DNA from 2 places in the Streptomyces sp. NPDC086787 genome. Region 1 is predicted to be linked to the other one. Evidence: riboswitches for the same ligand, from Rfam matches in the RefSeq annotation. Region 1 holds a riboswitch; the other holds the start of a gene.
What was found. A riboswitch is a leader RNA that binds a small molecule or an ion and turns the genes downstream of it on or off. The one in region 1 is predicted to bind cobalamin.

Region 1 (3,686 bases):
CGGAGGTCAGATGACGAAGACGTTCGATCACGGCGGCGGGGTGCGTTCCCTGGCCGTGCCCATCCCGGACAACCCGCTCGGCCACACACTGGTGTACGTCGTGGACACCGACCGGGGGCCGGTGCTGGTGGACACCGGCTGGGACGACCCGGCCTCCTGGGACGCCCTCGTGGCCGGGCTGACCTCGTGCGGCACCTCGGTCGCGGAGATCCGGGGCGTGGTCGTCACCCACCACCACCCGGACCACCACGGGCTGTCGGGGCAGGTGCGGGAGGCCTCCGGAGCCTGGGTCGCGATGCACGCGGCCGACATCGCGATCGTGCGGCGCGCACGGCAGAACCGGCCGGAGCGCTGGTTCGCGTACATGGCCGCCAAACTCGACGCGGCCGGCGCACCCGAGGAGCACGTGGCACCGCTGCGCACCGCCCGCCGCACCCTGCCCGGCCTCTCCCCCGCACTGCCGGACCGGGAGATCGTCCCCGGCGAACTCCTCGACCTGCCGGGCCGCCGGCTGCGCGCCATCTGGACCCCGGGGCACACGCCGGGCCACGTCTGTCTGCACCTGGAGGAGGAGCACCCGGCCCAACTGCCCGGCCATGGGCGGCTGTTCTCGGGCGATCACCTGCTCCCGGGGATCACCCCGCACATCGGCCTCTACGAGGACCCGGACGACATGACCGTCACCGACCCGCTCGGCGACTACCTCGACTCCCTGGAGCGCGTCGGCCGTCTCGCTCCCGCCGAGGTGCTCCCCGCCCACCAGCACGCGTTCACCGACGCGGCCGCGCGCGTGCGGGAGCTGCTCGTCCACCACGAGGACCGCCTCGCCGGCCTGCTGGCCCTGCTCGCCGAGCCTCTCACCCCCTGGCAGCTGGCCGAACGCATGGAGTGGAACCGCCCCTGGGAGCAGATCCGCCACGGCTCCCGCAACATCGCGGTCTCGGAGGCCGAGTCCCATCTGCGCCGTCTGGTGAAACAGGGCCGGGCGGAAGCGGTGCCGGGGACCTCGCCGGTGGCCTACGTGGCGGTGTGACGAGCGCCCCGGGCCCGCCCCGCCCGGCGGTGTGCCGAGCACCACTCGGGCCCCGCGCCGACCGGCCGGTACAGTAGCCGGGTCGTCGTCACACCCGTACGGGGGAAAGCCGGTGCGAACCCGGCGCTGACCCGCAACCGTGAACCGTCCCGAGGGACGGCAAGCCGGACCTCCCCGGACGGACAGTTGACCCGGCTCAGGTGTGTCGGGGCTCGCCCGCGCACGACACCGTCGAGGTTTACGGAGTCGAGCCGCCCGGGGTGTCCCCTGTGCTGCGCGGCTCCCCGCAAGGAGAGGCATCCGCCGATCATGAACATCCACCGCAGCGCAGCGGTCCTGGCCGCCGTCGCCGTGATCGGCACGGCCGCGCCCGCCATGGCCGCCCCGTCCGCGTCCCCGTCCCCGTCGGCCGCACTGCCGTCCGGGCTGTACGGCAACGCCGATCCGAAGTTCGACGGCGTCTGGCGCCAGTCCCTCACCCTGCTCGCCCAGCACGCGGTCGGCCTGACGCCGGCCGACAAGGCCGTGGACTGGCTGACCGGGCAGCAGTGCGCCGACGGCTCCTTCGCCGCGTTCCGCGCCGACGCCACCAAGCCCTGTGCCGCCGGTACGGCCACGGCCGACATGACCGCCGTCGCCGTGCAGGCCCTGAAGGCGATCGGCGGTCACGACGCCGAGGCCGGCAAGGCGGTGACCTGGCTCAAGGCTCAGCAGAGCGCGGACGGCGGCTGGGGCTACCCGGGTTCGGGCAGCGACGCGAACACCACCGGGGGCGTCATCGCCGCGCTCACCGCGGTGGGCGAGAACCCCGCCGGGGTCAGCAAGGGCGGCAAGAACCCGTACGACGCGCTGGCCGCGCTGGCCGTGCCCTGCGGCAAGGACGGCGGCGGCGCGCTCGGCCTCCCGCCGATGAAGGGCGCCAAGCTCTCCGCCAACGCGTACGCGACGGCGGCCGGTGTGCTCGGCGCGCTGAACAAGGGGCTCGCGACGACCGCCGGGAAGGCGCGGTCGGGCGACGCCAAGTGCTCCGGCACCGACCTCAAGCCCGAGGACATCGCCCGCAACGGCACCGCCTACCTGACCGCCGAACTGCACCGCACCGGCGGCCACCTGGAGTCCGCGCTCGCCGGCGCCGAGCCCCAGCCCGACCACGGCAGCACCGCCTACACGGTCGTCGCGCTCGCCGCGCAGGGCTACACCGAGCAGGCACGGAAGCCGTACGCCTGGCTGGAGAAGAACTCCGTCAAGTGGGCGCAGCAGAGCGGCCCGGCGGCCTACGCCGAGCTGATCCTCGCCGCGCACGTCGTGGGCGGGAACCCGCGCGACTTCGGCGGCACGGACCTCGTGAAGGCGCTCAACGCGACCGGGCCCGCCCCGCAGGAGATGAAGAAGCCCACCGGGGCCGATACCGAGAAGGCGGACAAGTCCGACTCGGGCTACGGCGTGTGGTGGATCGTCGGCGTCGGCCTGGTCGCGGGCATCGGCGCCGGTTTCCTGCTCAGCGGCCGTAAGAAGCGGCAGCAGCCGTGACCGCTGTCCGCCGTGCCCTGCCGCTGCTCCTGGCCACGCTGATACTCGGCGCGGCCGTGGGCCGGGCCGACGCGGCCGGGTACCGCTACTGGTCCTTCTGGGAGCGCGACGGCCAGGGCTGGACGTACGCCACCCAGGGGCCGTCGACGGCCCGTCCCGCCGACGGGGACGTCCAGGGCTTCCGCTTCGCGGTGAGCGAGGACTCCGCGGACGCGACCCGGCCGCGCGGCACGGCGGACTTCCGTTCCATCTGCGCGGGCACGCCCGCCGCTCCGGGAAGGAAGCGGGTGGCGCTGGTCATCGACTTCGGTACGGCCGCCGACGCGTCCTCCGGGGAGCACCCGCCCGCGCCCCGGACGGCGTGCGCCCGGGTGGCCGGGGACGCGACGACGGCCGAGGCCCTGGCCTCGGTGGCGAAGCCCCTGCGCTATGACACCAACGCCCTGCTGTGCGCCATCTCGGGCTACCCGCAGCGGGGTTGCGGTGAGCAGGTGGCGGCCGGGAAGCCGGCGCCGAAGGCCCCCGGCGGGGGCGACGGCGGCCCGTCGGTGGGCCTGTACGCGGGCGCGGGAGCGGTCGTACTGCTCGGCGGCGCGGCCCTGTGGCAGGCGCGGCGGCGCAGGGATGCGTAGCCGGAGCGGCCTGCACCCCGGCGCCTGGTGGCTGTGGGCCCTGGGGCTCGGCACGGCCGCCACCCGCACCACCAACCCGCTCCTGCTCGGCCTGCTCGTCGCCGCGACCGGCTATGTGGTCGCCACCCACCGCACCGCGGCCCCCTGGTCCCGCTCCTACGCGGCCTTCGTCCGGCTGGCGCTCGCCGTGCTGGCCGTCCGGCTCGTCTTCGCGGTGCTCCTCGGCTCCCCCATCCCCGGCACGCATGTGCTCGTGACGCTCCCCGAGGTGCCGCTCCCGCAATGGGCGCAGGGCATCCGGCTGGGCGGCCCGGTCACCGCGGAGGCCTGTGTCTTCGCGCTGTACGACGGTCTCAAGCTGGCCACGCTGCTCATCTGCGTGGGCGCGGCGAACGCCCTCGCCAACCCGGCCCGCCTCCTCAAGTCGCTGCCCGGCGCCCTGTACGAGATGGGTGTGGCCGTGGTCGTCGCCCTCACCTTCGCCCCGAACC
Region 2 (3,686 bases), on a different contig from region 1:
CTGGCCGGTCCGGCGGTGCTCACGACCTTCCGCCGCGCCGCACGCCGGGCAAGGTTCCGGGCACCCGTGCGGTTCGCCGCCGCCGGGACGGCAAAGGCCGAGGCCACCTGAGGGCCGGGGATTCCTGAAGGCCGAGGACTCTTGAGGGCCGGGGCGCGCGAGCGCCCCGGCCTCCTTGCGATCAGGACGCGGGCAGCTCGCCCCGGACCGTGTGGGCGGCGGCGACCAGGTTCTCCAGGGAGGCCCGGGTCTCGGGCCAGCCGCGGGTCTTCAGGCCGCAGTCGGGGTTGACCCAGAGACGTTCGGCGGGGATGGCCGAGAGGGCGGTGCGCAGCAGATCGGCGGCCTCCTCGGTGCTGGGTACGCGCGGGGAGTGGATGTCGTAGACACCGGGTCCGGCCTCGCGGGGGTAACCGTGGGCGGCTAGTTCGCGAGCCACCTGCATGTGTGAGCGGGCGGCCTCCAGGCTGATGACGTCGGCGTCGAGGTCGTCGATGGCCTGGACGATGTCGCCGAACTCGGCGTAGCACATGTGGGTGTGGATCTGGGTGTCGGGACGCACGCCGCTGGTGGACAGCCGGAAGGCCTCCGTCGCCCAGTCCAGGTAGGCGGGCCGGTCCGCGGCCCGCAGGGGCAGTGTCTCGCGGAGCGCCGGTTCGTCCACCTGGATGACGGAAGTGCCGTCCTCCTCCAGGTCGTTGACCTCGTCGCGCAGGGCGAGGGCGACTTGGCGGGCGGTGTCGGCGAGGGGTTGGTCGTCGCGTACGAAGGACCAGGCGAGCATGGTGACCGGACCGGTGAGCATGCCCTTGACCGGACGGTCGGTGAGGGACTGGGCGTACGTCGTCCAGCGTACGGTCATCGGCTCGGGCCGGGAGATGTCCCCGGCGAGGATCGGCGGGCGGACGTAACGGGTGCCGTAGGACTGGACCCAGCCGTGCTGGGTGGCGAGACAGCCGGTGAGCTGCTCGGCGAAGTACTGCACCATGTCGTTGCGTTCGGCCTCGCCGTGCACCAGGACGTCGAGGCCGGCCTTCTCCTGGAAGGCGATCACCTCCTGGATCTCGGTCCTGACGTGGTCCTCGTAGCCGACGGTGCCGATCCGCCCGGCCCGCAGGTCGGCGCGTGCGGTACGCAGTTCGCCGGTCTGCGGGAAGGAGCCGATGGTCGTGATCGGCAGCAACGGCAGCCGCAGGGCCGCGCGTTGGGCGGCGGTCCGTTCGGCGTACGACTGTGAGCGGCGGGCGTCGGCGTCGGTGACCGCGGTGGCGCGGGCGCGTACCGCCGGGTCGTGGGTGATCGGCGATCCGGCGCGGGAGGCCAGGTCGGCGCGGTTGGCGGCGAGTTCGGCGGTGATGGTGTCGGCGCCCTGGGCGAGCCCCTTCGCCAGTGTGACGATCTCGCTCGTCTTCTGCCGGGCGAAGGAGAGCCAGCGCAGGATCTGCGGCTCGATGTCCCGTTCCGCGGTGGCGTCGAGGGGCACGTGCAGCAGCGAGCAGGAGGCGGCCACATCGACCCGGTCGGCCAGGCCCAGCAGGGTGCCGAGCGTGGACAGGGACCGCTCCAGGTCATTGACCCAGATGTTGCGGCCGTTGACCACACCGGCGACCAGCCGCCTGCCGGGCAGCCCGCCCACGGCCGCGAGCGCGTCCAGGTTGGCCGCGGCGGGCCCCGTGAAGTCCAGGGCGATCCCCTCGACCGGCGCCTTGGCGAGCACCGGCAGGGCCTCGCCCAGCCGGTCGAAGTACGAGGCGACCAGCAGCTTCGGCCGGTCGGTGAGTTCTCCGAGGTCGCGGTAGGCGCGCGCGGCGGCGTTCAGCTCTGCCGGGGTGCGGTCCTGGACCAGAGCGGGTTCGTCGAGCTGCACCCACTGCGCGCCTTCGGCGCGCAGGGCGGCCAGGACCTCGGCGTACACCGGCAGCAGACGGTCCAGCAGCGTCAGCGGATCGAAGTCCGCGGCCACCCCCGGGGCGGACTTGGCGAGCAGCAGATAGGTGACCGGGCCGACGAGCACCGGCCGGGCGGTGAGGCCGAGGGCGAGTGCCTCCCGCAACTCGGCCACCTGCTTGGAGGAGTTGGCCGCGAACGCCGTGTCCGGTCCCAATTCGGGCACCAGGTAGTGGTAGTTGGTGTCGAACCACTTGGTCATCTCCAGCGGCGCGACATCCTGGGCGCCGCGGGCCATGGCGAAGTAGCCGTCCAGGGCGTCGGCGGCGACGGCGGCGCGGTGGCGCTCGGGGATCGCGCCGACCATGACCGTGGTGTCGAGGACGTGGTCGTAGTACGAGAAGTCACCGGTCGGCACCTCGTGGATGCCGGCCTCGGCGAGCTGCCGCCAGTTGCCGTGGCGCAGTTCGGCCGCGGTGTCCCGGAGGGCGTCCGCAGTGACGCGGCCCTTCCAGTAGCCCTCGATGGCCTTCTTGAGTTCCCGGTTCTGTCCCTGGCGGGGGTAGCCGTACACGGTGGCCCGTGCTGCCGCGGCTGCGGACTTGGCGGTCACGGAGATCTCCTTCGCGAGACGATTCCCTGAGATCCCGGTGGCGGGACGGGGACGCGAAGCGTGACAGCACCGGACGGACCCGGTCCCGCGCGGCACGGCGCGGTCGTCCGCCTGATATGTACGCCGACCCGCCCACGAGGTCACCGGGATATCCGCGTGCGCATCGTGCGCGCGCGGGCAACGGGCAGGTCTTCGGACTCGCGGGCACGCCCCGTCGTACGAGACACCTACTGGCCGTCGCTTCCCGGATCCCGTGGACCCAGTGCGTATGACGGCGGTCGTTCCCACTCACCGCTGCGGGGCAGTCCCGGATTCCCACCGGGTTCCCTCTTGCGACGTCCCGCCTGGCGGACGGGACGAACCAGCTGCACCGGCCAGCCTAAGGGGTTGTCCGGTGCTGCGAGGCGTCAACTCCATCATTCGGACGGCGAGTCGGTCCACGAGGGTGACGGGGGGTGCGCGTACGCGTGGAACCCACGGCCGGTCTTGCGGCCCAGGAGCCCCGCCTCGACCATGCGCTGGAGCAGCGGGGGAGGGGCGTAGAGGGGTTCACGGAACTCCTCGTAGAGTGATTCGGCGATCGAGGCGACGGTGTCCAGGCCGATCAGGTCGGCCAGTCTCAGCGGCCCCATGGGGTGGGCGCAGCCCAGTTCCATGCCGGTGTCGATGTCCTCGGCGGTGGCGAAGCCGGACTCGGCCATGCGGATCGCGGAGAGGAGGTAGGGGACGAGGAGGGCGTTGACGACGAAGCCCGCGCGGTCCCGGGAGTGGATGACCCTCTTGCCCAGGGTCTCGGTGGCGAAGCGTTCCACGGCGGACACGGTCCCGGGCGCGGTGTGCAGGGACGACACGACCTCGACCAGCGGCAGCACCGGGACGGGGTTGAAGAAGTGCAGGCCCACGACCCGGTCGGCGCGGCCGGTGGCCATGCCCAGGCGCATGACGGGCAGTGAGGACGTGTTGGTCGCCAGCACCGCCGCCGGGTCCTCGACGATCTTGTCGAGGGCGGCGAGGATCTCGGTCTTCGCGTCGGCGTTCTCCGTGACGGCCTCGATGACGAGCTGCCGGTCGGCCAGGTCGTCCGGTTCGCCGGTGAACACGAGGCGGGCGAGGGCGTCCTGGGCGGCGGCGGGCTCCAGTCGGCCGCGCCGGACGGCCCGGTCGAGCGAGCGGGTCACCCGTTCCC

Region 2: it holds a riboswitch for cobalamin, as region 1 does, so the genes downstream of both, metE (5-methyltetrahydropteroyltriglutamate--homocysteine S-methyltransferase) here and ACIPK3_RS03545 (prenyltransferase/squalene oxidase repeat-containing protein) in region 1, are expected to answer to the same signal.

Annotation. Positions count from the first base shown of each region.
Region 1 covers NZ_JBIVBC010000001.1:763,752-767,437, reverse strand. Annotated here, with positions in the region: gene ACIPK3_RS03550 (MBL fold metallo-hydrolase) at 11-1,033, shown strand; cobalamin riboswitch at 1,096-1,226, shown strand; gene ACIPK3_RS03545 (prenyltransferase/squalene oxidase repeat-containing protein) at 1,343-2,563, shown strand; gene ACIPK3_RS03540 (SCO2322 family protein) at 2,560-3,195, shown strand; gene ACIPK3_RS03535 (CbiQ family ECF transporter T component) at 3,188-3,686, shown strand, end outside.
Region 2 covers NZ_JBIVBC010000011.1:231,429-235,114, forward strand. Annotated here, with positions in the region: partial or broken gene ACIPK3_RS24985 (ECF transporter S component) at 1-111, shown strand, start outside; gene metE (5-methyltetrahydropteroyltriglutamate--homocysteine S-methyltransferase) at 182-2,500, opposite strand; cobalamin riboswitch at 2,687-2,832, opposite strand; gene ACIPK3_RS24995 (3-hydroxybutyryl-CoA dehydrogenase) at 2,917-3,686, opposite strand, start outside.